4 regions of the Hydrogenophaga sedimenti genome follow, and region 1 is predicted to be linked to each of the others. Evidence: predicted binding sites of a transcription regulator. Region 1 holds the regulator's gene; each other region holds the start of a gene.
The links. Region 1 encodes sigma-54, which starts transcription at its own class of promoters, with help from an activator protein. Its sites were predicted from a motif close to TGGCANGNAANCTGCTTT; they were not measured.
Positions count from the first base shown of each region.

Region 1 (7,032 bases):
TTGGCGCCCACGGTGAAGGTGCGTGGCGCGCGGCCACCGCGCTCGACGGCGCGCTCCTGCGCATTCTGTCCGGCCACACCGGCGGCCGCGATGCGCTCGCCATAGGGCGGGTTCAGCAGCATCACGCCGGGTCGATCCGTCGGCGGCATGCGCTGCAGCGCGTCGCCGCCACGCAATTCCATCGCGAACGCCACGCCCGCGCGTTCGGCGTTGCGCTGCGCGAAGTCGACCATGCGGAACGCGACGTCGCTGCCGAACACGATGGGCTTGCGCCCGGCCGGCCAGTCGCGGCGCTGTTTCGCGGCCTCGTCCTTGAGCGCGTGCCAGACGTGCGGCTGGAACGGCAGCAGCTTCTCGAACGCAAAACGGCGCTGCAGGCCCGGCGCCACGTGCAGCGCGATCTGCGCCGCCTCGATCGCCACCGTGCCGCTGCCGCAGCAGGGGTCGTACAGCGGCACGATGTCGTCCAGCGTGGCCGCCTCGGCGCCGTTCCAGCCGGTCGCCGCGATCATGGCCGCCGCCAGGGTTTCCTTCAGCGGCGCATCGCCCTTGTCCTCGCGCCAGCCGCGCTTGAACAGCGGCTCGCCCGAGGTGTCGATGTAGAGGCTGACGGTGTCGGTGGTCAGGTGGGCGTAGAGCCGCACGTCGGGCCAGGTGGTGTCGACGCTGGGCCGCTCGCCGCGCCTGTCGCGAAAGCGGTCACAGACCGCGTCCTTGATCTTGAGCGCCGCGAAGTTCAGGCTCTTGAGCGGGCTGTGCTGCGCCGTGATCTCGACCTTGATGGTCTGCTGCGGCGTGAACCAGATTTCCCAGGCGATCTCGCCGGCGGCCTGGTACAGGTCGTTCTCGCTGCGGTAGCCGCCGTGCCAGAGCTGCACCAGCACGCGCTGCGCCAGCCGGCAATGCAGGTTGAGCTTGAGCGCGTCGCGCCACGAAGCCTGCAGCGCCACCCCGGCGCGCCACTTCTGCACCTCGGTCTCGCCGGTGATGCGCGTGACCTCGGCGGCCAGGTAGTCCTCCACGCCCGCGGCGCAGGGGAGGAAGAGTTGAAGCTGGTTCATGAATGGAAACCTAATGGACAAACACAGCACGTTCGGCACAGACCCCTTCCAGCGTGCACCACGGAACCGGCTTTGCCGGGCCGTTGGTGCAGCCCCCTGGGGGGTGACGCGAAGCGGCGCAGGGGGTTACAAAGCTTTGCGCAGGTTCGCGGGCGCGATGCGCAGCGCCTCGCGGTATTTCGCGACCGTGCGGCGCGCGCACTCGATGCCCTGCTCCTTGAGCAGGTCCGAGAGCTGGTTGTCCGACAGCGGCTTGGACGGTTCTTCGGACGCGATGAACTGCTTGAGCAGGGCGCGCACCGCCGTGCTCGACGCGTTGCCACCGGTCTCGGTGCCCAGGCTGGAGCCGAAGAAATACTTCAGCTCGTAGGTGCCGAACGGCGTGGCCATGTACTTGGCGGTGGTGACGCGGCTGATGGTCGATTCGTGCAGGCCCAGCTCGTCGGCGATCTCGCGCAGCACCAGCGGGCGCATCGCCAGTTCGCCGTGCATGAAGAAGTTGCGCTGGCGCTCGACGATGGCCGAGGACACGCGCAGGATGGTGTCGAAGCGCTGCTGGATGTTCTTGATGAACCAGCGTGCTTCCTGCAGGCGCTGCTGCATCGCGGCGTGACCGGCTTCGCCGCCACCGTCGCGGCCGCGCCCGCGCATGGCGTTCGCGTAGACGTCGTGCACCCGCAGGCGCGGCATGACCTCGGCGTTGAGCGTGACCTTGAAGCCGCGGCCGGCGCGCGTGACGATCACGTCGGGCACCACCACGTTGCGTTCGACATCGACAAAACGCCGGCCAGGCTTGGGCTCCAGCCGCGCGATCAGCGCCAGGCCGGAGCGCACGGCCTCGTCGTCCTGTCCGGTGCTCGCGCACAGGCGCTTGACATCGCGCTTGGCGATCAGCTCCAGCGGCTGCTCGCAGATCGCCAGCGCGGCCCGCGCCGCGGGCGTGTTGCGCAGTTCCAGGATCTGCAGCCGCAGGCATTCGCCCAGATCGCGGGCGCCGACGCCGGAGGGCTCCATCTGCTGCAGCCATTGCAGCGCCGTGCCCAGCCGCTGCTCGATCGCCTCGACTTCTTCGAACGGCGGTTCGGCTTCGGCCGGCGCCGAGGCGGTCAGGTGCCAGCAGGCCCGCGCCAGATCGTGCAGGCTCTCGTCGAGGTAACCGTCGTCGTTGAGCGACTCGATCAGGAAATACAGGGCCGCAGCATCTTCGTCCGACAGACGCAGGCAGCGCGCCTGCTCGTGCAGGTGGTCCTGCAGGCTGACCGGCTCGCGGGCCAGTTCGGCCGCGGTCGCGGTTTCGTCGTCGCCGCCGGACGCGTTGTTGTTGCGCGCCGGCGCGTCGCCGCCCCACTCGCTGTCGTCGGGCGCCATCTCGACCGTGCCGTCGCCTTCCCAGCTCTCTTCCACCGGGGACGCGCCGTCGAGCCGGCTCTCGACCTCGTCGGCGCCCCCGCTCTCGGACGACTCCGTGGACGAGCTGCGTGTGTCGGCGTCGGGCAGGCGCGGCTCCGGCGCGGTTTGTGCCGCCTCCGCCAGTTGGTCGGCGGCCACGACCGGCGCATCGGCAGCCTCGACGCCGAACTCTTCGCGTTCGGCCGTTTCTTCCCCGCGGTCGAGGAAAGGGTTCTCGTCGAGCATCTGCTCGACTTCCTGGGCCATTTCGAGCGTCGACAGCTGCAACAGCCGGATCGATTGCTGCAGCTGGGGGGTGAGGGCGAGATGCTGCGAGACCCGCAGCGAGAGACCTTGCTTCATCCGCTCAGGGCATCACATGCGGAAGTTTTCGCCGAGATAGACGCGGCGCACCTCGGCGTTCTCCACGATCTCGGCGGTGGTACCGCTGGCCAGCACCTGACCATCGCTGATGATGTAGGCGTGGTCGCAGATGCCCAGTGTCTCGCGCACGTTGTGGTCGGTGATCAGCACACCGATGCCACGCGACTTGAGAAAGCTGATGATGTGCTGGATTTCCAGCACCGCGATCGGGTCGATGCCGGCAAAGGGTTCGTCCAGCAGGATGAACCGCGGACGGGTCGCCAGCGCACGGGCGATCTCGACCCGGCGGCGCTCGCCGCCCGACAGCGCGGGCGCCGGCGAGAGACGCAGATGGTCCACCCGCAAGTCCTTGAGCAGCTCGTCGAGGCGGCCACGGATCTCGTCTTCCGACAGCCGCTCACCCTGCTCGTTGTGCTGCAACTCCAGCACGGCGCGCACGTTCTGCTCGACCGTGAGCTTGCGGAAGATCGACGCTTCCTGCGGCAGATAGCCCAGACCCAGTCGGGCGCGCCGGTGGATCGGCAGGGATTCGATGCGGGCGCCGTCGAGCAGGATCTCGCCGCCGTCGGCCCGCAGCAAGCCCACGATCATGTAGAACGACGTCGTCTTGCCGGCACCGTTGGGTCCGAGCAGCCCGACCACCTCGCCCTTGTCGACCGACAGCGAGACGTTCTTGACCACCTTGCGGCTGCCGTAGGCCTTCTTCAGACCATGGACCTCCAGGCGGCTCTGGCTCGCCACGGCGCCCGGTGGGCTGGCGGAGGTTCCGCTCACTTCTTGGGCTCGGTGATCTTGACGCTGGGGCGCAGCGTGGCCGGCTCGGCCGACGGCTGGGGAGGCGGCGTCTTGCCCGCTTTTTCCTCTTCGGGAATCGGCGTCAGCATGGCGCGCACACGGCCGGACGGGTTGGCCGCCGTCTTGCTCTCGGCGCCGCCCTTGACGGTGAAGACCTCGGTCTGGCTGTTGTAGAGGATCTCGCTGCCCACGCTCTGGTCATTGAGCTGCGTGCCACGGTAGCGGCGCAGCACGGCGCGGCCGGTGAACAGCACGGTCTGGGCCTTGCTGTCGTATTCGATGCGGTCGCCTTCGCCTTCGATCCACTCGTCCAGGGCTTCGCGCTTCTGGCGGAAGAATCCGGGGGTGGCGGGCGTGCCCACCAGCAGGCCGAGCTGGTTGCCCTGGGTATCCTGGCGCACGTCCAGCTTGGAGCCGCGCATCACGATCGTGCCCTTGGTCAGCACCACGTTGCCATTGAACACGCTGGTCTGGCGGTTCTCTTCGTAACGCAGGGCATCGGCCTCCACGTTCATGGGCTTGTCCTTGTCGGCTTTTTCCGCCTGCGCCGCCCAGGGGGACAGCAGGCCGGCGGCCGCAACAAACAACCAGGCGATCGGACGGGAGGGTTTGACGTGTTGGTGCATGGCTTTTGGGGGCACAGATCTTGCATTCATTGTAGCGGTGCCAAGCGCAATTCGTGCCCTTGACAAGAGACGATTCCTGTCCGGAAACGGCAAGGCCCGCGCAGGGCGGGCCTTGTGCGGTGCCGGCGGACCGACGATCAGCCCTTGCGGGCCTCGGCGATCAGCGAATCGGCCACCAGCAGGGTCTTGGGACCCTGGCCGGGGATGTAGAAACGCCCGGCGATGCCCAGGGCCGGCGTGCCCTCGACCTGGTAGGCGTCCTGCAGGCCGACGGCCTTCTGGGCCGACTTGACGGCCGCGCCGTCGTAGATGGCAGTGAACTTCTCGCGGTTGACGCCCTGTTTCTCCACCCAGGCCAGGATGGCCGGGGTCGTGGTCAGCGGCAGGCGCTCTTCGTGGTACGCCTTGAACACCTTGCCGTGCAGCTGCTCCAGCAGGCCCATGGCCTCGAGCGTGAAGTACAGGCGCTGCATCGGCACGAAGTTCTGGTTGAAGGCCACCGGCATGCGGCGCACGGTCACATGCGGCGGCTGCTTCTTGATCCACTCGCTGAACACCGGCTCGAAATTGAAGCAGTGGATGCAGCTGTAGGCGAAGAACTCGACCACTTCGACCTGGCCCGCCGGGCTGTCGGTGGGCGCCGGCTTGGCCAGCCTGGTGTAGTCCGTGCCTTCCTTGAAGGCCACGCGCTGGGCCAGGGCGGGCGACAGGCCCAGACCCGCCGCGGCGGCGGCACCGGCGGCCATCAGGCCGCGGGAAAATTCTCGACGTTGCATGGATTCAAACTCCTTGAAAAGACCCGGTTCAGGCTCGCCCGACCGGGAAAAGTTCCCCCGGGGCCGGCGCAGGCTCAGCGCTGCACCCGCACCAGCGCGGCTTCGACGCCATTGGTTTCGAGCTGCTCCCGCGTCGCGTCGGCCATGCCCTTCTGGTTGAAGGGCCCCATGCGGACCCGGTACACCTGACGCCCGTTCTGCTCGCGTTCGGTGATCGAGGCCTCCATGCCCAGCATGGCCAGGCGCGCCTTCTGCGCCTGCGCCTCTTCGGGCGACTTGAAGGCGCCGGCCTGGACAAAGTAGCTGAACGGATCGGCACCCGCGGCCGGTGCCGGATCGGCACCCGGCGCACCGGTCTTGGCCTTCACCAGATCGCCCAGCGGGTCGGCACCCGGCTTGGCAGACGCGGTGTCCTTGCCATCCTTGGCGGCATCGGGCTTGGCTGCGTCGGGCTTGGCGGCGTCTTTCCCGTCCTTGTTGTCCTTGCCATCCTTGGCCACGGCAGCGGCCTCGGTCTCCGTGGTCGCGGCGGGAGCCGGCGGCGTGGGCAGTGGCGGAGCCTTGTTGACCAGCCCGGCGTTCGGGTTCCAGCCCTTGTTGCGTTCGGCCTCGGCGGCATCTTCGGCCGGCTTGCGCGTCACGCCCCGGTCCACGAACGGCACCGGCACGCGGGTCACGTACACCGCCACCGACAGGGCCAGGCCCAGACCGATGAGCAGGCCGACCACGAAGCCGACCAGGGTTCCGCCGCCTTGCGCTTGCGCCTGAGAAAGAAGTTTTTTCATGGAATCGGGGGATCTCACATCTTCTGCGGGGCACTCACGCCCAGCACTGCCAAGCCATTGTGCAACACCTGCGCGGTCGCCCGGACCAGCGCCAGGCGCGCCAGCTTGACCGCTTCGTCGTCCACCAGGATGCGCTCGGCGTCGTAGTAGCTGTGGTACGCGGCGGCGAGTTCGCGCAGGTAGAAGGTCACATCGTGCGGCGCGAAGTCGGTGGCCGCCGAGGTCAGCATGGCCGGGTACTTGGCCAGCAGCAGCATCAGCGACTGCGCGGCCGGCGAGTCCAGCGGCGACAGGTCGACACCCGCCAGCGTGGCCGCGTCACCGCCCCACGAAGCCAGCACCGAGCAGATGCGCGCATGGGCGTACTGCACGTAATAGACCGGGTTGTCGTTGTTCTTCTGCACCGCCAGATCGACGTCGAAGGTGTATTCGGTGTCGGGCTTGCGGGACAGCAGGAAGAAGCGCACCGCGTCCTTGCTGGTCCATTCGATCAGGTCGCGCAGGGTCACGTAGCTGCCCGCGCGCTTGCTGATCTTGACCTCTTCGCCCCCACGCACCACACGCACCATGGTGTGCAGCACGTAGTCGGGGTAGCCCTCGGGGATGCCCACGCCCGCGGCCTGCAGGCCGGCGCGCACCCGCGCAATCGTGCCGTGGTGGTCGGTGCCCTGGATGTTGATGACCTTGCTGAAACCGCGTTCCCACTTGCTGATGTGGTAGGCCACGTCGGGCACGAAGTAGGTGTACGAACCGTCGCCCTTGCGCATGACGCGGTCCTTGTCGTCGCCGTAGTCGGTGGACTTGAGCCACAGTGCGCCGTCCTGCTCGTAGGTCTTGCCGGCCTCGACCAGTTTCTTCACCGTCGCGTCCACGCGGCCGCTGGTGTAGAGGCTGGATTCGAGGTAGTAGTGGTCGAACTTGACCTGGAAGGCCTGCAGGTCCAGGTCCTGTTCGTGGCGCAGGTAGGCCACGGCGAACTGGCGGATGCTGTCGAGGTCGTTCACGTCGCCGCTGGCGGTGAATTCGCGGTCGTCGGCGTGCACCGTTTTCTTCGCCAGGAAGTCGTTGGCGATGTCCTGGATGTAGTCGCCGTTGTAGGCCGCTTCGGGCCATTCGGCATCGCCCGGCTTGAAGCCCTTGGCGCGCAGCTGGGTGCTGGTGGCCAGGGTGCCGATCTGCACGCCCGCGTCGTTGTAATAGAACTCGCGGTGGACGT
Region 1 covers NZ_JBPZHA010000001.1:534,944-541,975, reverse strand. Annotated here, with positions in the region: gene ACS5NL_RS02520 (THUMP domain-containing class I SAM-dependent RNA methyltransferase) at 1-1,061, opposite strand, end outside; gene ACS5NL_RS02515 (RNA polymerase factor sigma-54) at 1,188-2,813, opposite strand; gene lptB (LPS export ABC transporter ATP-binding protein) at 2,826-3,608, opposite strand; gene lptA (lipopolysaccharide transport periplasmic protein LptA) at 3,605-4,255, opposite strand; gene ACS5NL_RS02500 (thiol:disulfide interchange protein DsbA/DsbL) at 4,393-5,031, opposite strand; gene ACS5NL_RS02495 (SPOR domain-containing protein) at 5,106-5,816, opposite strand; gene argS (arginine--tRNA ligase) at 5,831-7,032, opposite strand, start outside.

Region 2 (7,032 bases), on a different contig from region 1:
CGGCGGTGCTGGAGTACCTGAGCCCGGACGCCGAGCGCATCTACGTCGGCAAGGAATCCTCGCGCCACACCCTGCCGCAGGAATCGATCATCGAACTCATGGTGCAGCTGGCCCGCAGCGGCCGCCCGCTGCTGCGGCTCAAGGGCGGCGACGGCTACATCTTCGGCCGCGGCGGCGAAGAGGCACAGGCGCTGGCCGCGCAGGGCATTCCGTTCACCGTGGTGCCAGGCCTGACGGCCGCCCAGGGCGCGGCCGCCTCGGTCGGCATTCCGCTGACCCACCGCGACCACGCCTGCTCGCTGGTGCTGGCCACCGGCCACCTGCGCGACGGCCAGGGCCTGGACATGGACTGGGCCATGCTCGCCCGCCCGCGCCAGACCGTGGTGCTCTACATGGGCGTGAACAACCTGCCCGAGATCTGCCGCCAGCTGCTGGCCCACGGCCTGTCGCCGCAGACGCCGGCCGCGCTGGTCGAGAAAGCCACCCTGCCCGGCGAACGCTGCATCACCGGCACCGTGGCCGAGCTGCCGGCGCTGGCGCTGCGCCACCAGGTGCGGCCCCCGGCGCTGATCATGATCGGCGGCGTGGTGTCGGTGCGCGCGCAGCTGGTGCCGGCCCTCCCCGCGGTCGTGGCCGAAGCGCCCGCGGCCTTCCATGCCGCGGCCTGATATCAGAAAGATGCCCCACCCCGGGGGCAGACGGCGCCCGGTTTGCTACGCTGGCAGGCTCCCCCCAAGCCCGTCCACGCCATGCCGACCACCACCCTGACCCTGATCTCTTCGATGGCCACCAAGGCCCTGCTGGCCGACCTGGTGGCCGGGTACACGCGACAGCACCCGGAGGTCGCGGTGACCGTGACCTCGGTCGGCGGCGTCGACGCCGCCAAGCGCGTGCAGGCCGGCGAAGCCTTCGACATCGTGGCGCTGGCCTCGGACGCGATCGGGAAGCTGGCCGCCAGCGGCCATGTGCAGGAAGCCACCCGGGTCGACATGGTGCGCTCTGCCGTCGCCGTCGCCATTCCGGCCGGCGCACCGCGCCCCGACATCTCGACCGAAGCCGCCCTCCAGGCGGCCGTGCTGGCCGCGCCGACCCTGGGCTATTCGACCGGACCCAGCGGCGTGCAACTGGCGAAGCTCTTCGAGCGCTGGGGCATTGCCGAACAGATCGCCCCGCGCATCGTCACCCCGCCGCCGGGCGTGTCGGTCGGTTCGCTGGTCGCCAAGGGCGAGGTTGCGCTGGGTTTCCAGCAGCTGAGCGAGATGATGGGCGTGGCGGGCATTGAGGTGATCGGCGGCCTGCCCGAGGCGGTGCAGATCGTCACCACCTTCTCGGCCGCGCGCGCCGCAGTCAGTGCGCAGCCCGAGGCCGTGCAGGACTTCCTGGCGTTCCTTGCCAGCCCCGACACCGCCGACCTCAAGCGCCACCACGGCATGGAAGGTGTCTGAGCCCCCACGCTCCGCCGCTGCGCGGGTCGCTGCCCCCCCGAGGGGGCTGATCCGGCTTGGGGCGGCCCGGCGCCGGCTCTCTGTGCCCCCACGCCCCGCCGCTGCGCTCAGGGCGTCGCGGCGACCCGCTGCTTGATGGCCCAGTAGGCCAGGCCCATGGCCGTGTCGGCCGCCGCGCTGCCCACCGACTCGGGCACCTTGGGGTACGCGCCGCCGTAGTTGACGATCACCACCGCGTCTTCTGGCTTCCAGAGGCCCTCGGCCGCGATCGCGTTGTAGGTTTCCTGGAACGCGGTGAGCCAGCCCGAGGACATGCTGTTGTTGCTGGTGAACCAGATGAAGGGCCGGCCGCGCACGTGGGTCTCGCGGATCGCGCGGCGGAACATGTCGCCGAACGGGCCTCCGGCACACAGGTTCACCGGACACTCGACAAAGGTGCCCTTGCTGCTGCGGAATGCCAGGATCGCGCTGGGGTTCGCGTAGAGGTACTTGCTGTTGCCAGCATCAAAGTTGTATGGCTGCCAGCCGGTGTAGACACCCCGGTAGCGCTGGGTCACCGGCGCGGTGGGGTCGGTGTAGATGGCGGTCGCATCGGCCAGGTTGCGCCCGTTCCAGTTGCCGGGGTTGTCGGTGTAGAAAGCGATGCCCTCCGGTTGCAGCAGGATGTCCGAATACAGGCGCTGGACGTTGGTGAACGCCTCCAGCGGCCACCAGGCGCTGCCGGGTGAGGGCACTGGGAACTCGGTGATCAGGTTGCGGGTGGTGAGCTTGCGGATCAGGGCGCCACTCTCCGCATCGGTGATCCCGGCGTTGTTGCCCCAGATGCCGTGGGCGTTCTGCCGCACATAGCTCCACTGCGCGTCGTAGCCGGCGTTGGTGGCCAGGTCGTTGTTGCCGGTCAGCGGAATGAACACCCGCGGACGGTTGGGGCCAGCCACCACGCAGGGCGGCGTGCCGCAGGCGGCCGTCATCACGTAGTAGCCAATTCCCTCGTAGGTGTAGATCGCCGACAGATGGGTCTCCACGGACTGCTTTTCCTCCAGGCTGGCGGTGTAGAAGTGCACGCCCTTGCCCTTGAGGTAGAAGCGGTAGAGCGGGGTGAAGCCGGCCGCCGGCGTGGTGCTGGCGTAATAGGCCACGCCCTCGTAGTGGAACTGCGGCAGGTCTGTCTCGATGCGGGCTTTTTCGACGTCGCTGATCGTGTAGAAGTGCACACCGGTCTGGGTGTTGAAGAACCGGTACACCGGGCTCATGCCGGTGGAGGAACGGCTGGCGGCGTAGAACGCCGTGCCTTCGGGCTCCAAAAAAGCGGCCGTGGCGTAGACGTTCTCGCGCTCTTCCACGGAGGCGGTGTAGAAGTGCACGCCCGCACCGGTGTTGTAGAAGCGGAAGACCCCGACCCGGTCCGCGTCGGCCACCTTGGGCGTGGCCGTGACCGTCTGCAGCGACTTCGTCTGGGCGTCGCCGGTCTGTTGCTCGCCACCGCCACAACCGGCCAGCCAGACCGCCAACACCACCACCCAGGCGCAACGCCGTGCCAACCCACCCATGTTCAAGCCTCCGGACGCCAAGTCCAAATCGTTTGCAAAACACCGATTGGACCCGATCCGCGCGAGCGGGTGACTCACCAATGGTGTCAGGCCTGACAGGCGGCTGGCTGCACCCGACCGGCCGCACGAGCTGCGCACGATGGCACGGATATTGCCATCCTGTTTCCATGCTCTTCACCCCGCTCCGATGAAATCGGCCCTCAGCTTCCTCATTGCCGCCAAACGTGGCGAAATCGCCGGGCTGGAACAGCTCGCGCTGACCAGCGCCCTGGTCAACGCCACCGGTCGCCTGATCCACGCGCTGCAGCGCGAGCGTGGCCTGTCCAACCTCTACCTGGCCTCGCAGGGCCAGCGCTGGGCCGAAGAACGCCAGGCGCAGACCACACACTGCGATGCGCTGCAGGCCGAGGTGCGGGCCGCTTTCGATGTGCTGGACACCGAATCCGCCCAAGCCGGTCACGGCACCCGCCTGTTCGGGCGCATCGCCTATGTGCTGCAGGGCCTGGACGCCCTGCCGTTGCTGCGCCAGCGGGTGCAGACCCGCCAGGGGAACGCCGCCCGCGCCACCGATGGCTACATCCGCCTGATCAACGGCCTGCTGGCGGTGGTGTTCGAGGCGGCCGACAGCGCCTCCGACCCCGGCATCTCGCGCCGCCTGGTCGCCCTGTTCAACTTCATGCAGGGCAAGGAATTCGCCGGGCAGGAACGCGCCACCGGCTCGGCGCTGTTCGCCGCCGGCATGGCCGTGGCCGACGGGCAACAGCGCCTGCTGCACCTGATCGACTCACAGGAGCGCTGCCTGCAGGTGTTCGCCGACTTCGCCAGCGAGCCACTGCGCGAGGCCTGGCAGGCGGTGCAGCGGCACGACACGCTGGCCTCGCTGGAGCGCCTGCGCCGCATCCTGGCGACGGCGCCGCCGGGCGGCCCGCTGGACACCGCCTTGAGCCAGGTCTGGTTCGACGCCTGCACCGCGCACATGGACGCCATGAAGACGGTCGAGGACGCGCTGGCCGCCGAGCTGGAGGCCCTGTGCCGCGAACGCCTCAAGGCCGCCGGCAGCGAACTGCAGAGCCTGCGGCAATGGCAGGAAACCGGTCCAGCGCTGCCGGGCAGCAACGACTTCTTCGACGACAGCCAGGCCGCGCCCGCGCCGCCCGTGCAGGCCTACGGACCGCAGGTCGACCGCTCGATCCTGGAGCTGGTGCACGAGCAGGGTCAGCGGCTGCAGCAGATGGGCGACGAGCTGGACACGGTGCGCGCCAGCCTGAACGAGCGCAAGCTGGTCGAGCGCGCCAAGGGCCTGCTGATGGCGCACCGCCACCTCAGCGAACACGAGGCCCACGCGACGCTGCGCCAGATGGCGATGAACCAGAACCGGCGCCTGGTGGACGTGGCGCAGGCGGTGCTGGCGATGGCCGAGATCCTGCCGCCCTGGACGCGCTGACCGCCCTGGTGCGGCGCACAAATAACGTGCTTCCTCTGCGGCGCGCACCAGATTGACGCCCTGCAACAGGGCGCCACAACGGGTCCTCCCGGCGCGGACAGCGCTTTCAAATCAAGCACTTACGCGCACACAGGCCAGGACACAGGTACAAACCCTTGGCCTGGCACGGTCCCTGCATTGTTTGACACAACGGGACGTGCCAAAGGCGGCACAGCATCCCGGCAGTCTTCCGAGACACACAGGACAACGGCGTCCATTTCGAGCCCCCAAGACAGGGGCAAGGAATGGGCGCCGTTTTGTTTTCCAGCTTCGTTTCTTTCGTTTTTTCTTCACAGGAGTTGAGCATGAACGACCACAGCGCCATCGCCCCCGAGACCGCCGCAACGCCGGCCGCGGACAATGCCTCGCGCCGCGACTTCCTCAAGAAAGGCACGGCCATCGGTGCCGCGACCTTCTTCTCGACCCTGGGCCACAGCGGCGTCTGGGCGGCCGGTTCCGACGCGCCGGAGAAGACCGAAGTCAAGATTGGCTTCATCCCGCTGACCGACTGCGCCAGCGTGGTGATGGCCAATGTGCTGGGCTTCGACAAGAAGTACGGCGTGACCATCGTGCCCACCAAGGAAGCGAGCTGGGCCGGTGTGCGCGACAAGCTGGTCAGCGGCGAACTGGACATGGCCCACGTGCTGTACGGCCTGATCTACGGCGTGCACATGGGCACGGCCGGCCCCAAGAAGGACATGGCCGTGCTGATGAACATCAACAACAACGGGCAGGCGATCAGTCTGTCCAAGGCGCTGGCCGACAAGGGTGCGGTCGACGGCCCCTCGCTGGCCAAGGTGATGGCCGCCAACCCACGCGAGTACACCTTCGCCGGCACCTTCCCCACCGGCACCCACGCCATGTGGATGCACTACTGGCTGGCCGCCGCCGGCATCAACCCGCTCTCGGGCGCCAAGCTGATCACCGTGCCGCCGCCGCAGATGGTGGCCAACATGCGCGTGGGCAACATGGACGGCTTCTGCGTCGGCGAGCCCTGGAACCACCGCGCCATCATGGACGGCATCGGCATCACCGCCAACACCACGCAGGATCTCTGGAAAGACCATCCGGAAAAGGTGCTGGGCACCTCGGCCGAGTTCATGAAGAAGTACCCCAACACCACGCGCGCCGTGATGATGGCCGTGCTCGAAGCCAGCCGCTGGATCGACGCCGGCCTGCAGAACAAGCTGAAGATGGCCGAGACGGTGGCGCAGAAGGCCTACATCAACACCGGCGTGGACGCCATCAACCAGCGCATCCTGGGCCGCTACCAGAACGGTCTGGGCAAGACCTGGGACGACCCCAACCACATGAAGTTCTTCAACGACGGCAAGGTCAACTTCCCGTACCTGAGCGACGGCATGTGGTTCGTCACGCAGCACAAGCGCTGGGGCCTGATCAAGAGCCACCCCGACTACCTGGCCATCGCCAAGCAGGTCAACCAGGTCGACCTCTACAAGTCGGTCGCCAGCGCCATGGGCATCAGCGTCCCCAAGGACCCGATGCGCAGCAGCAAGCTCATGGATGGCGTGGTGTGGGACGGCAAGGACCCCGCCAAGTACGCCGACGGCTTTGCCATCAAAGCCTGACCCCCCCAACCCAGGAGAACACCATGGTTGCTGCTGTATTCCATTCCCCGCTGGAGGCGTCGGCCGTGCCGGCCGCCAGCCCCACACCCGCTGCCAAGCCCATGAGCACCACCGTTCCGGCCGTCACCGGCAAGAGCCCTGCGCCGAAAAAACCGGCGCGCGACTGGCGCGGCTTCTGGATGGCGGTGCTGCCACCCATCCTCGGCCTGGCGCTGCTGGTGCTGATCTGGCAGGGCATCGCGTCGACGTCCAACAGCGGCATCCCCAAGCCCGCCGAAACCTGGGCGCAGGCGGTCAAGGTGTTCTCCGATCCGTTCTACAGCAACGGTCCGAACGACCAGGGCATCGGCTGGAACATCCTGTCCTCGCTCAAGCGGGTCGCGGTCGGCTTCGGCCTGGCCGCCCTGGTGGGCATTCCGGCGGGCTTTGCCATCGGCCGCTCGGTGTTTCTCTCGCGCATGTTCAACCCGCTGATCAGCCTGCTGCGTCCGGTCTCGCCGCTGGCCTGGCTGCCGATCGGCCTGCTGGTGTTCAAGGGCGCCAACCCGGCCGCCATCTGGACCATCTTCATCTGCTCGATCTGGCCCATGGTCATCAACACCGCGGTGGGCGTGCAGCGCGTGCCGCAGGACTACATGAACGTGGCCCGCGTGCTCAACCTCAGCGAGTGGAAGATCTTCACCAAGATCCTGTTCCCCGCCGTGCTGCCCTACCTGCTGACCGGCGTGCGCCTGGCGGTGGGCACGGCCTGGCTGGTGATCGTGGCGGCCGAGATGCTGACCGGCGGCGTGGGCATCGGCTTCTGGGTCTGGGACGAGTGGAACAACCTCAACGTCTCCTCCATCATCATCGCCATCTTCGTGATCGGCATCGTCGGCCTGCTGCTGGAGTTCGCGCTCATCAAGCTGGCTTCCCTGTTTACCTACGAAGAGGTGAAGGCATGAACACCGCCGCCATGAACACGA
Region 2 covers NZ_JBPZHA010000002.1:69,070-76,101, reverse strand. Annotated here, with positions in the region: gene cobA (uroporphyrinogen-III C-methyltransferase) at 1-668, shown strand, start outside; gene ACS5NL_RS03010 (substrate-binding domain-containing protein) at 750-1,445, shown strand; gene ACS5NL_RS03005 (hypothetical protein) at 1,553-2,995, opposite strand; gene ACS5NL_RS03000 (nitrate- and nitrite sensing domain-containing protein) at 3,183-4,439, shown strand; gene ACS5NL_RS02995 (ABC transporter substrate-binding protein) at 4,784-6,067, shown strand; gene ntrB (nitrate ABC transporter permease) at 6,091-7,011, shown strand; gene ACS5NL_RS02985 (ABC transporter ATP-binding protein) at 7,008-7,032, shown strand, end outside.
Region 2: ACS5NL_RS03000 (nitrate- and nitrite sensing domain-containing protein) is a predicted target of sigma-54. The motif match lies at 3,136-3,153, and genes of this name have one in related genera.

Region 3 (7,032 bases), 270 kb from region 1:
GCGCTGGTGGGCTTCGACACCGTGTTTGCCGAAGCGGACCGGAGCACGGGGCTGCCGCAGCTGGAGCGGCTGGCCCGCCAGGAGCTGCGTGAGCTGCCGGGATTTGCCGATCGGCTGAACCGGTTGCGGCCCCAGCTGGACCACGACCAGCGGTTGGCCGGCGCCTTGCGCGGACGACCCGTGGCCATGGGCTACTACTTTTCCAGCGAGCCCCAGGCGCGCGCCACCGGGCAGCTGCCTGCGCCGGTCTGGCGCCGGGAGGATCTGGGCGGGCACGACATCCAGGCCTTGCACTGGACCGGGCACGGCGCCAACATTGCTCCATTGGCCCAGGCAGCACCCGTGGCCGGATTCTTCAACACCGTGCCGGGCAGCGATGGCGTGGTCCGGTCCCTGCCCCTGCTGGCCGAATACCAGGGTGCTTACTACGAGTCGCTGGCCCTGGCCATGTACCGGCTGTGGATGGGGCTGCCGGCGGTCGAACCCGGATTTCCGGCGGGCGCCGGTGCCGGGGGCGGGAGCAGGACCCTGGAGAGTCTGGTGTTGCGCTCGGGCAAGGCGAGCCAGAAGATTCCGGTCGACGACCACCTGACGGCGCTGCTGCCGTTTCGCGGGCCGGGTGGGCCGCAAGGCGGGTCGTTCCGGTATGTGCCGGCCGCCGACGTGCTGTCCGGGCGCCTGCCCAAGGGCGAACTGACGGGGCGGATGGTGCTGATCGGCACCACGGCGCCGGGCCTGCTGGACCTGCGGGCGACGCCGGTGGGGGAGGCCTATCCGGGCGTGGAGACCCATGCCAACCTGATCTCGGGTCTGCTGGACCGGCGCCTGACCACCAGACCCGATTACGCCGCCGGTTACGAAGCGGTGGTGATGCTGCTGACCGGGCTGGTGCTGGCGCTGGGGTTGCCGCTGCTCAGTGCGGCGCGGGCCGTGGCGCTGAGCGTCGGGGTGATCGGTGCGGTGATCGGCCTCAACACCTGGCTGTATGTGGCCCACGGGTTGGCGCTGCCGATGGCCAGCACCCTGGTGATGGCGGGGCTGGCCTTTGTGGTGAACATGAGTTATGGCTACCTGGTCGAGAGTCGGGCCAAGCGCGAGCTGGCGCAGCTGTTTGGCACCTATGTCCCGCCCGAGCTGGTCGACGAGATGGTCAAGGACCCGGACCGCTACAGCATGACCGCCACGACGCGGGAACTGACGGTGATGTTCTGTGACATGCGCGGGTTCACTGCCAGTGCGGAAGCGATGTCGCCCACGCAGTTGCAAGAGCTGCTCAACATGGTGTTCAGCCGCCTGACCCATGTGATCCGCAGCCACCGCGGCACGATCGACAAATACATGGGCGACTGCGTGATGGCTTTCTGGGGGGCGCCGGTCGACACGGCCGAACACGCCACGCTGGCGGTGCGTGCCGCGCTGGAGATGTCGCAGGAGATCGAGCGGATCAATGCCGAGCGCCGGCAGGCCGGCCTGCCCGACATCGCGGTCGGCATCGGTCTGAACACCGGCGAAATGTGTGTCGGGGACATGGGCTCGGACGTGCGCCGCAGCTACACCGTGGTCGGCGACGCGGTCAACCTGGGCTCGCGGCTGGAGGGGCTGTCCAGGCACTATGGCGTGACGATCGTCGCCAGCGAGAGCACCCGCCGCGAGGCCCCCGGTTTTGTCTGGCAGGAGCTGGATCTGGTGCGCGTCAAAGGCAAGCTGCAGGCGGTGGCGATCCACACGCCGCTGGCAACCGGATTGCCGGACGACACACTGGCGCAAGAGCTGCACCTGTGGCAACTGGTGCGCAAGGCCTGGAGGGCGCGCGACTGGGCCGTCTGTGAAGCACGGCTGGAGGAGCTACAGGCGAGAAATGCCAAAAAAGTCCTTTACCGGCTGTGCGCCGAACGGGTAGGCTCCATGAAGCAGTCTCCGCTGCCCCCGGACTGGGACGGTGCGAATTCGTTCGATACCAAATAGCGGGCAGACGCCTCTCAGACCAACCGACGGGAACATTGATGCGGGTACGTGTGCTGGGTTGCTCAGGCGCCATTGCCCATGGCTGCCGGACCACCTCCTTTCTGATGGACGACGACGTCCTGATCGATGCCGGCACGGGCGTCGGAGACCTCAGTCTGGAGGAGATGGCCCGGATCGACCATGTCCTGCTGACCCATTCCCACCTGGACCACGTGGCCAGCCTGCCGCTGATGCTGGATGCGGTGGCCGCCCAGCGGCTGGCCGCCGGGGCGCCGCCACTGACGGTGCATGCCCTGCCCGGCACCATTTCGGCCTTGCAGATCCATGTGTTCAACAACCTCATCTGGCCCGACTTCGCCGCCATTCCCAGTGTCGAGACCCCGTTGATGCGCTTCGTGCCGATCACGGTGGGGGAGCAGTTGCTGGTGGGGGGCAAGCGCGTGGAGGTGCTGCCCGCGGTGCACACCGTGCCGGCGGTCGGCTACGCCGTGGACAGCCCCAGCGGCCACTGGGTGTTCAGTGGGGATACCGAGCGCAATCCGGCGTTCTGGCAGCGGATCAACCGCATCGATGTCGCGCTGCTCATCATCGAGACGGCGTTCAGCGACCGGGAAAAAGCGCTGGCCCAGCGCAGCCTGCACCTGGCCCCGAGCTCCCTGGCCGAAGAGCTGGACCAGATCGACCGCGAGCGACGCTTCCCGATCTACATCACCCACACCAAGCCGGCCGAAACCGGCCTGATCATGGACGAGATCCAGCGGTTCGACGAGGCGCCGAACCGCGCCGGCGACGTGCGCCACGACATCCGCTGGCTGAGCGCCGGGCAGACCTTCGAGCTTTGACAATTTTTGTTCGCTAGGGCAAGGGCGACAAAAATTGTCAGTGACTGGCGGTCACGCAGGACACAAATCGTCACTGGCTGCTGGCTAAGCGTGAAAAAGCGCCCGGAAAGTCGTGCAATTCCACTTGGCACGCTCTCTGCTCTTCAAGGTCATCACCAACCCACAAACCCCTCAAGGAGTTTTCATGAAGCGTTCCCTGCAAAAAGGTTTCACCCTGATCGAACTGATGATCGTGGTGGCCATCATCGGTATCCTGGCTGCCGTTGCGCTGCCGGCTTATCAGGACTACACGATCCGTGCCCGCGTGACGGAAGGTCTGACCATCGCTGCCGATGCACAAGCGCGTATCAAGACCGAAGGCGCTGCTGCTACGGCCGACCTCCAGAACGTGACAACTCAGTGGAATGCACAAGCTGGTGGCAACGGTGCTTTCAGCAAGATGGTGACCTCGGTGCTGATGGATGCAGCCAACCCTACTGGCATGATCACCGTTACCTATACTCCCGCTACTGTCGGTCTGGCCGCCGGTGCTAACACTCTCACCTTGACGCCGTACATCCGCGGTACGACTGCTGCAGGTGCCGCCACCACGCTGCAACTGCAGGCTGCCCAAGCTGCGGGGGTCACCGGGACGATTGATTGGTCGTGCGCAAGTACCGCCAACACCTACGGCGCCGGTCAGGGCATGGCTGCATTGGCTGCTGGTACGCTGTTGGCAAAGTACGCTCCCGCCAACTGCCGCTGAGCAACTGCTGGGGTTTAAAAAGGCGCCTTCGGGCGCCTTTTTGCTTTGGAGAATCTGCGTGCAAGATTGCTGGCTGACCAGCTTGACTATCTCGAGCTTGAACTCTTGACTGAATGTCCTTCTTCTCTCCATGAGCCACCTCCGGTTTCATCTTCCGCCTTAACAAGATGTCTTTGAAACCTGCAGCAGCCCAGTGGTTTAGGTCCTCAAGGGACTTCGCTTCAACGCGAATCTGTGCGGAGGGCGACAAAAATTGTCAGTGACGAGCAGCGGCACAGGACACAAATCGTCACTGGTGGGCAATAAAGCGTGAAAAAGCACGCAAAAAACAGAGTTTATCGGCTTGGCACGCTCCCTGCTGATGAGTACACGTCCTCAACCCACAAACCCCTCAAGGAGTTTTCATGAAGCGTTCCCTGCAAAAAGGTTTCACCCTGATCGAACTGATGATCGTGGTGGCCATCATCGGTATCCTGGCTGCCGTTGCGCTGCCGGCTTATCAGGACTACACGATCCGTGCCCGCGTGACGGAAGGTCTGACCATTGCTGCCGATGCACAAGCGCGTATCAAGACCGAAGGCGCTGCTGCTACGGCCGACTTGGTAAATGTGAGGACCCAGTGGAATGCACAAGCTGGTGGCAACGGTGCTTTCAGCAAGATGGTGACCTCGGTGCTGATGGATGCAGCCAACCCTACTGGCATGATCACCGTTACCTATACTCCCGCTACTGTCGGTCTGGCCGCCGGTGCTAACACTCTCACCTTGACGCCGTACATCCGCGGTACGACTGCTGCAGGTGCCGCCACCACGCTGCAACTGCAGGCTGCCCAAGCTGCGGGGGTCACCGGGACGATTGATTGGTCGTGCGCAAGTACCGCCAACACCTACGGCGCCGGTCAGGGCATGGCTGCATTGGCTGCTGGTACGCTGTTGGCAAAGTACGCTCCCGCCAACTGCCGCTGAGCAACTGCTGGGGTTTAAAAAGGCGCCTTCGGGCGCCTTTTTGTTATGAGCAATGTCGCCAGAAAACAGCTTTACACCATGGACGGATTGAGGGATCGGTTTCGTGCCTCTGGCATTCATCTTGGCATCAGTTTGATTGTCGGACTGCTTGTTGCCGGTTGGGTGTTTGTTGTTTTATATCCTTACCCGTTCCGGGAGATATCCGGGGGGGGGCACCTATTCAGCGTTCTCGTCGGAGTCGACGTTGTTGTAGGACCTTTGTTGACTTGGCTGGTGTTTAACCGACGCAAACCGATTGAGGAGCTTCGTCGCGATTTGATCGTAGTTGCGGGCATTCAATTGGTGGCGTTGACCTACGGCCTGTGGTCGATGTATCAGGCGCGCCCGGTGTATTTGGTGCATGAGGTAGATCGTTTCGTGGTGATTACCTCTGCGGATATTGAGGCGACTGACCTGAGGGAAGCAGATGTGGAGTTTCAGACTGTACCAAACGTGGGCATCCGAACGATCGGTTTAAGGGAGGCTAAGAATCCAGGGGAAAAACTAAAGGCCACTGAACTGGCGATCGCCGGCAAGGACCTGTCATTGCAGCCGAGGTTTTGGCAAACTCTGTCGGAACAGAATCGCGAAGCGATTCGACGAAGAGCTCAACCGTTGGAAGTGCTCCGATCTCATAGTGAAGATGTGCGCCAGCTGGTAGATCAATGGATCGCTGATCGCGCCGGTCGTGCTTCCGACTATCTGACCTTCCCTTTGGTATCTCGGGCGCACTATTGGACCGTAGTTCTCGACAAGGACTTGAACATGGTCGGGTACCTTCCAATCGACCCGTTCTAAGCGGTGGGTCAGGTCGCGACGAAATGACCCGACTTCCCACCCCGCTTCTCCATCAACCGCACCCCGCCGATCGTCATTGCGCGGTCGACCGCCTTGCACATGTCGTAGATCGTGAGCAGGGCGACGCTGCAGGCGGTCAGGGCTTCCATCTCCACACCCGTCTGACCGGTGCACTCGGCGGTCGCGCGGCACAGCACGCTGCTGGTCGCTTCGTCCACCTCGAACTCGACCGCCACCCGCGTGAGCGCGATCGGGTGGCACAGCGGGATCAGGTCGCTGGTCTTCTTGGCGCCCTGGATGCCGGCAATGCGGGCAATGCCCAGCACGTCGCCTTTCTTGGCCGTTCCGCTCTGGATCAGCGCCAGTGTCGACGGCAGCATCTCAATCCGGCCTTCGGCGACCGCGACCCGGTGGGTGCTGGCCTTGGCCGAAACATCGACCATGTGGGCCTGGCCCTGGGCGTCGAAATGGGTCAGGGGACTGGTCATCGTGGTCTTGGGTGTGTCGGTCATGGCGATGCAACTTTGCGTGGACTTTACGGAAACCACTGGGGCTTGGCGGCATCATACGGGGATGACTTTCCGCTTCCGTCCGGGCAGTAGCCCTTCCTGGCCGCGGCCGTTGGCCTGGCTGATGGCCGCATCGGTGTTGCTGGCTCCCTGTCCGGTGTCGTGGGCCCAGAACGCGGCCCTGCCCTCGCTGGGCGATGTGAGCGGCATGTCGATCTCCGCCGAGCGGCGGCTGGGCGACAGCATCGCGCGCGACATCTTCCGCGACCCGGACTACCTGGACGACCCGGTGCTGGTCGACTATCTCAACGTGCTGTGGCAGCCCTTGCTGGGCGCGGCGCGGGCGCGGGGCGACATTCCTCCCGAGCTGTCGGACCGGCTCGCCTGGCAACTGCTGATTTCCAGAGACAAGCGCGTCAACGCCTTTGCATTGCCCGGCGGTTACATGGGGGTGCAGCTGGGCCTGATCGCGGTCACCGAGACCGCGCCCGAGCTGGCCAGCGTGATGGCGCACGAACTCAGCCACGTGTCGCAGCGCCACATCGCCCGCATGTTGTCGAAGCAGGACCAGATGGCGCCCTGGCTGATGGGCGCGATGATCCTGGGCGTGCTGGCGGCGCGGTCGAATGTCGATGTGGCCAACGCCGCGATCGCCGGCAGCCAGGCGGTCGCGATCCAGAACCAGCTCAACTTCTCGCGCGACATGGAGCGCGAAGCCGACCGAGTCGGGTTCGGTGTGCTCACCGGCGCCGGTTTCGAGGGACAGGGCTTCGTGAGCATGTTCGACAAGCTGCAGCAGGCCGCGCGCCTGAACGACGACGGCTCCTTCCCGTACCTGCGCAGCCACCCGCTGACCAGCGAGCGGGTCGCCGACATGCATGCCCGCATTCCCCTGGCACCGGCCGCGCCCAGCGGCCCACGTGTCGGCGCCCCGGTGGTTTCCAGTGTGGCGCCGCCCAAGGAGCTGCATCAGCTGATGGCGGCACGGGCCCGTGTCCTGTCGGAAAACGGCCCGGACCGTCAGCGTGCTTGGGCCCAGGCGGCCCAGGCGCCGCAGGCCAGTGCGCCGGCCCTGTACGCAGCCGCGTTGTCGGCGCACCGGCTGGGCCAGGCGGCGCAGGCCCTGGCACTGGCCAGACGTGGGCGCGCGGCTGCCCCGGCACCGACCC
Region 3 covers NZ_JBPZHA010000001.1:260,608-267,639, forward strand. Annotated here, with positions in the region: gene ACS5NL_RS01275 (CHASE2 domain-containing protein) at 1-1,965, shown strand, start outside; gene ACS5NL_RS01280 (3',5'-cyclic-nucleotide phosphodiesterase) at 2,004-2,807, shown strand; gene ACS5NL_RS01285 (pilin) at 2,992-3,552, shown strand; gene ACS5NL_RS01290 (pilin) at 3,957-4,517, shown strand; gene tfpZ (TfpX/TfpZ family type IV pilin accessory protein) at 4,563-5,354, shown strand; gene moaC (cyclic pyranopterin monophosphate synthase MoaC) at 5,363-5,866, opposite strand; gene ACS5NL_RS01305 (M48 family metalloprotease) at 5,928-7,032, shown strand, end outside.
Region 3: ACS5NL_RS01285 (pilin) is a predicted target of sigma-54. The motif match lies at 2,933-2,950, and genes of this name have one in related genera.

Region 4 (7,032 bases), on a different contig from region 1:
TTCCTGGATCCAGCGAGCACCAGGCGCGAAGTCGTCGCGCTCCATCGGCCCGTAGGGTGGCACGCTGGTGTCGTCCGGCGGTGAGCCGATGCGGTTGAGGTCCACCGCCTGCGGCCTGCCGACCAGCCCCGTCTCGGTCTGCACGAACTTGAAGATGATGCCGTTCCAGAGCCGGGCGCCGAAATCGGTCGGCAGCTTGTAGAAGAACAGCAGGTGGTGTTCGAGCCAGGACCAGTCACCGGTTGAAACCGTGCCCGGGCTGGCGTAGGGATAGGGAACGAAGCAGCTGACCTCCTGGGCGGCGGGCAGGCACTTGAACTCCCGCATCGACAGGAAATGGTCCTTCATCACCGCGTGATCCATCTGCACGCGGATGCCGGCCCTGGCACCAGCCATGGGGCGGAAGGTGACGGCACCGATGCGTGTGCGGAGCCCGTCGCGGGTGACGGCGATGATCGATTTTTCGCCGTCGGGCAGCGCCGGCTGGGCGGCCGCTGCGCCAACGATCAGGGAAACAAACAGCCCGCTCAGGGCTTGGTGGACAGTACCCATTGGGCCAGGGTCTTCAGGTCTGCGGCGCTCAGGCTGGGGTGCGGCGGCATCGGAATGCGGCCCCATTTGCCCTTGCTGCCGTACTGGATCGACTGAACCAGGTTGGCCACGCCATCCTTGTCGTCCTTGTATTTTTCAGCGACCGACGCGTAAGCCGGGCCCACGATCTTTTCCTTGGCCGAATGACAGGACAGGCAGCCGTTGGCCTTGGCCAGTTCCAGGGCGGCGGCTTCGTCCAGGGCGTGGGCGGAACCCGCGGCAAGCAGCAGGCTGGAGGAGAGGATCAGGAAAGTACGCATGGCTCAGCAAGGGAAAAGAGTCTGAAAAAAGAAAAAGGACGGGACCTCTCCAACACCAACCGCAGAAGAGATCCCGTCCAGCACACACCGAGGAACCGGCTTGGCCGGGCCTCTGGTGTGGTCCCCCTCCGGGGGGAAGCCGCAACGCGGCGCAGGGGGGAGTTACTTCGCGAGCTTGAAGGTCCAGACGGAACCGCCCTGTTCGAGCATGTTCACGCGCTTGGCCACTTCACCACCCCACAGCGGAACGGCACCACCCCAGCCGGAGACGACGGAGATGTACTGCTCGCCACCTTCCTTCCAGGTGATGGGAGGCGCCACGATGCCGGAACCGGTCTGGAACTTCCAGACGATCTTGCCGGTCTTGGCGTCGGCGGCCTGCAGGTAACCCTCAGGCGTGCCCCAGAAGACCAGGTCGCCGGTCGTCAGCACACCACCCCACAGAGGAGCGCTGTTCTTGACTTCCCAGGCCACCTTGCCGGTCTTCGGGTCGATCGCGCGCATCGCGCCGATGTAGTCCTCGTTCAGCGGCTTGATGGTGAAGCCAGCACCCAGGTAGGCAGCGCCCTTCTTGTAGGTGATGGGTTCGTTCCAGATCTCCATGCCCCATTCGTTGGAAGGCACGTAGAACAGGCCGGTCTTCGGGCTGTAGGCCATCGGCATCTGGTTCTTGCCGCCCAGGAAGCCCGGTGCGGAGAACACGGACTTGCCCTTGGCACCGTCGCCACCAGCGGCCGTCGGGTCGCCAGGACGGTTGGCCGGGTCGAAGTTCGGACGGCCGGTCTTGAGGTCGATGCCGGTGGCCCAGGTCACCTTCTTGACGAACGGGAAGGCGTTCTGCAGCTTGCCGTTTTCGGCGTCGATCACATAGAAGAAGCCGTTGCGGTCCGCCTTGGCGCCCATGCGCTTGCCGTTCATGTCGAAGGTGACGAACTCGTTCACACCGTCGTAGTCCCAGCCGTCGTTCGGCGTGGTCTGGTAGTGCCACTTGATCTGGCCGGTCTTCACGTCGATGGCGACGGTGGAGGCCGAGTACAGGTTGTCGCCCTGACGCACGTGGCTGTTCCAGGGGCCGGGGTTGCCGGTGCCGAAGTAGGCCAGGCCGGTCTTCGGATCGTAGGTGCCGCCCAGCCAGGTGGCTGCGCCGCCGGTCTTCCAGGTCTCACCCGGCCAGGAGGCGTTGGTGGTGCCGGAGATGCCGTTTTCCTTGCCGTCCTTGTAGCCCATGTGGCCTTCGACGGTCGGGCGCGACCAGACCAGCTTGCCGGTCTTGGGATCGCGCGCCTCGACGCGGCCGACCACACCGAACTCACCGCCGGACACGCCGGTCAGCAGCAGGCCGTCAGCGATCAGGGGAGCGGCGCTGTAGCTGTAGCCCGCAGAGTAGTCGTCGATCTTCTCGCGCCACACCACCTTGCCGGTTTCCTGGTCCAGGGCGACGAGCTGGGCGTCCAGCGTGCCGAAGATGACCAGGTTGTCGTACAGGGCGGCGCCGCGGTTGATCACGTCGCAGCAGGGCATGATGCCTTCGGGCAGACGGTGCTCGTACTTCCAGAGCTTCTTGCCGGTCTTGGAGTCCAGCGCAAAGATGCGCGAGTAGGAGGCGGTGACGAACATCTTGCCGTTGTTCACCAGCGGCTGCGATTCCTGGCCGCGCTGCTTCTCGCCGCCGAAGGACATCGACCACACCGGAACCAGCTTGGAGATGGTCTTGGCGTTGACGTCGTTGAGGTCCGAATGGCGCTGGCCCTGGGTGCCCATGCCCCAGGTCAGCACGTTTTCGGGGCTGGCCGCGTCTTTCGCGATCATGGCGTCGGTCACCTGCGCGCTCACCTGTGCGGTGGCGGCCATGACCAGAAGGCTCAATAGGGTGCGTTTCACTGTGGGTCTCCTGCTCGTTCGTAGGTTGATGGCTTTCGGTGGTTGGTGACGTCTGACCGCTCTCGTGGCTCCGACCCTCCGGTCTTCGACGTGCACGCAACCTGAAGTTGGCAACTTCTGTGCCAGCGGAACTCCTAGGGTTTACACGGACGTTGCAGCGCACCAAATGCCGTCGAAAGGCCTCCTGCCGACCCCGACTGCGCCAAAGGCCTGCCCCTGCGACAGGACACCTTTGTGACACTGTTCAAAAATGTGTCACTTGGCCGGCGCGGCCAGGACCTTCTGTTCGTAGTGCGGGTACCACTGCGTGAGGCTGCGGTGCAACTCCGCAGGCTGTGCGGCCCAGCGCGCGAATCGCTCGGGCACCGGCGTGCGCAACACCTCGCCCAGGTCCAGGCCACGCTCGGCGGCCGTCTGCATGGTCGACGTCAGCCACTGCAGCCAGTCGCGCGTCTGCCGCAGGCCCGCCGCGCCCTCGTGCACCGGGCCGTGGCTGGGCACCACGGTGCGCGCCGCGCCGCTGGCGATCTTCTGCTCCAGCGCGTCCAGGCTGGCCTGCCAGGCGGCGAAGTCGGCGTGTGGTGTGGTCGGCACCCGCTCGGCGAACACGAGCCCGCCGGTGAACAGCACACCGGTCGTGTGGTCCAGCAGCACCAGGTCGTCGCCGGTGTGGCCGTTGAGGCGCCAGAGTTCCAGCCGGTGGTTGCCGATCTGCTCGGTGCGCGGCAGTGTCCCGGGGTCGATGGCCTGCTGCGAGGGCGTCGACTCGCTGCCTTTCATCCAGTCGCCGCACAGGCGGTACAGGTTGTCGGCATAGGCACCGCCTTCGGCCTTCATGCCGGCGATGCTGCCGGTCAGTGCCTGCGTCGGCGTGCCCGACCAGGCCTGGTTGCCGAAGAAGTAGTCGGGGTGCAGGTTCAGCTGCAACACGCGCAGCACCGGCGCCTTCGTCACCCGCTCGATCGCGCGCCGCTGCTGCTCGCCGTACAGGCGCGACGGCCCGGTGTTGATCACCAGCACGCCCGCACTGGTGGCGATGAAGGCGGTGTTGATGATATTGCAGCCGTTGGCGCGGCTGAAATCGGCCACCTCGCCCTCGATCACCCAGGTGTCTGCCGCGATCTGGCGCGGCCTGAGGTCGTAGTCGAGCCGGACCAGGTCGGGCGCCGAGACCGGCGGCGGCACCGCCAGGGTGTCGGCCTGCGCCGACAGCAGGCCGGACAGCAGCAGGGACAAGACCAGGCGCTTCATGTCGTCAGCGCCGCGTCGATGCGGTTGCCGTTGTTGTCGCGGCCCACCAGGCGCAGGCTGGGCGGCAACTGGGGGGGCAACTCGAAGGTGATCAAGGGGTTCTCCGACACCGGCTCGTGCAAGGCCAGCCGCCACCACACCTGCCCGCCGCTGTCTTCGAGCTGCAGGCTCTCGATGTGGAACGACGGCACGCCCGCGACCAGCCCGGTGTCCATCGGGTGCATCACGCGCAGGCGCAGCCGGCGGCTGCCCTCGATGACGTTGTGGAAGAAACGCGCCTGCACCTGCCCCAGCGTCCTGCTCCAGGAGCCGTCGGCCCGCGTCAGGCCGGGCACCGTGCAGCCGCCGCCCGAGGCCTGCACCCAGGTGCTGCCCACATGCCACTGCCCGTCCTTGGTCTGCACGAAGGCCCGCACCGGCGAGGCCTGTTCCATGCGGATGCGAAACGCCAGCATCGGCAAGGCCTTCATCGGCTCGAAATCCAGCACCTGGCGCACCGGGTTGCGGTCGACCGCCACGCGGATGCGCTGCACGCCGCCGCCCGTGCCCGACAGGCCGCGCGCATCCACCAGCAGCGGCACATTCATCGCGTCGTCGGCAAAGTCCGGCCCCTTGACGATCACCGCGTCGCTGAACTTCGCGACCGCCTTGCCAATCGTCTGCTCGCGCAGGCTGGGGTATTGCATCGAGCCCAGCGGGTCGCCGCCGGTCTGGTCGTCCTGCGCACGGACGACCGGCCAGCACGCCAGCCCGGCCGCACCGGCAAAAAAATGGCGACGGGTCACAGGCAGGTGCATGGGATCGCTCCGGAAGTTTCAGCCGCGCTGGCGGATCCAGCCGCGCTGCGGGTCGTAGCCCCAGAGCGCCGCCAGGAAGAACACGGCCGTGCAGCCCAGCACCACCGCCCAGGCCGTGCCGTTGAACAGGCCATACATCGCAAAACGCATGGCCTCGACCGCGTGGGTGAACGGGTTGAACTCGGCCAGCTTGAGCAGCCACCAGGCGCCCGACTCCTCGAGCTTCCACAGCGGATAGAGCGCGGGACTGATGAAGAACATCGGGAAGATCACGAAGTTCATCGTGCCGGCGAAGTTCTCCAGCTGCTTGACGTAGACCGACAGCACCAGGCCGACCGAGGCCAGCATCACCGCCGCGCAGACCATGGACAGGACCAGCCAGGGCAGGTGCTCCAGCGGCACCTCGACCCCGAAGGCCCAGGCGATCAGCAGGAACACCACCATCTGCAGCACCGACAGGCTGGTGCCCGCCAGCAGCTTGAACGCCAGCAGCCAGCCGCGCGGCAGCGGCGCCGTCAGCAGCAGGCGCATCACGCCCATCTCGCGGTCGTAGACCATCGAGAGCGAACTCTGCATGCCGTTGAACAGCGCCACCATGCCCAGCAGGCCCGGCACCATGTAGACCTTGTATTCGATGTAGGTCTCATAGGGCGGCACGATGGCCACGCCGAACACGTTGTGGAAACCGGCCGAGAACACCACGAACCACAGCAGCGGCCGCACCAGGGCCGAGCCCAGGCGCGAAGGCTGGCGCAGGAAGCGCCCGATCTCGCGGCCCACCACCGCCCGCAGCGCGCGCAGCAGGTGCGGCAGCAGTGCGGGCGCGGGATTGACGGGGCTCAGGGTCGTTGCTTGCATGTGCTCTCCGCTTCGTCCACGCCCAGCGTGTCCATCACTTCCTTGGGGTGCAGCACGCCGTCGACCGGCGCCACCGCGGCGACACCGTCGACATGGCTCAGGAAGATCGGCTGGCGCAGCTGGCCGTCCCAGGCGCGGAACGACAGGCGCGGCCCCTTGAAACCGTCGACACCCACGGCGCCGCCACGCAGCGCCTTGAGTTGCGCCGCGATCGGGGCCTTGGGCTGTTCGGCCAGCACGGTCGCGATGGCGCGCCCCGCCATCCACGCGGCCCAGTCGTGTCCGCTCATCGGCCGGCCGGCCTTCTTCGCGAAACGCCGCGAGAGCTGCGGCCCGCCGTTGCGCTCCCACAGCGGGTGCCAGGGCGCGGCCACCAGACCGTTGGAACCCACCACCGGCCGCGGCCACTGCGTCGCGTAGGGCACGGTGCGCGCGAATTCACCGTCGCTGTCGAGCACCGCCACCACATCGTGCTCGCGCTCGCCGGTCAGCAGGCGCACATTGGCCAGGTCGCGCTCGCGCGGATCGCCGGTCAGCTTGAACGGTTTGAGCTGCGTCGTCTTGAGGCCGTAGCGCTTGGCCGAGCGGTTGAAGGCCTCCAGCTCCAGCGCGTCCTCGGGCAAGGCACCCTGCAGCACCAGCGCCTTGCGCCAGTTGCGCGCCGCCAGGTACTGCGCCAGCGCGTCGCTGGCCATCGCCCGGCTCGGGTAGGTGTGCAGCAGGTGCGCGGCGCATTGCGCACCGCGCAGCGCATCGTCTTCCTGACCACTGTTGATGACGATGGCGCCGCCCAGCGCGGCCGGCGCCGCCTGCACCAGCGCATTCAGCTCCGGCACCGGCAGGTCGGCGACCAGGTGCTGCACCTTGGCCGCCTTGAGCTCGGCCAGCACCTTGGGCAGAGCCGCCGCGTTGGGCAGCACCACGTCCTTGACCACCAGCTCGATGCCCACAGCGTCGAGCTCGAACGACGAGTCCTCGGCCGCCAGCTTCACCCCGTCGATCGCACGCCCGGTCGGATGACCCGGATAGGCCTTCTCCATGCGGCGCGGCGCAAAGCGCGGATCGCCGTCGAGCGAGACCACGGCAATCGTGACCTTGGTGGCGGCCAGCGCCGGCAGAGCGACGGCGAGAGCCGCACCAGCCACCAGCGCCTTGAGGGAAAACGTCAGACGGTCTTTCATGGGGTGACGAGAATGGTGTGCGGCACACGGCCCGCGGGCACCGACTTGACCGCCTTGGCGGCGGCCACGTCGACCAGCGTCATGTCGTCCGACAGGCCGTTGGCCACGTACAGGGTCTTGCCGTCCGGGCTGAAGGTCAGGCCCCAGGCGCGCTTGCCGACCAGCACCTGGTTCTTCACCGCGCGCGTCGCGACGTCGATCTGGGCCACGTGG
Region 4 covers NZ_JBPZHA010000009.1:217,667-224,698, forward strand. Annotated here, with positions in the region: gene ACS5NL_RS16130 (hypothetical protein) at 1-552, opposite strand, end outside; gene ACS5NL_RS16135 (c-type cytochrome) at 528-851, opposite strand; gene ACS5NL_RS16140 (PQQ-dependent methanol/ethanol family dehydrogenase) at 1,014-2,702, opposite strand; gene ACS5NL_RS16145 (quinoprotein relay system zinc metallohydrolase 1) at 2,988-3,983, opposite strand; gene ACS5NL_RS16150 (quinoprotein dehydrogenase-associated SoxYZ-like carrier) at 3,980-4,780, opposite strand; gene ACS5NL_RS16155 (ABC transporter permease) at 4,799-5,638, opposite strand; gene ACS5NL_RS16160 (type 1 periplasmic-binding domain-containing protein) at 5,620-6,819, opposite strand; gene ACS5NL_RS16165 (PQQ-dependent catabolism-associated beta-propeller protein) at 6,816-7,032, opposite strand, start outside.
Region 4: ACS5NL_RS16140 (PQQ-dependent methanol/ethanol family dehydrogenase) is a predicted target of sigma-54. The motif match lies at 2,840-2,857, and genes of this name have one in related genera.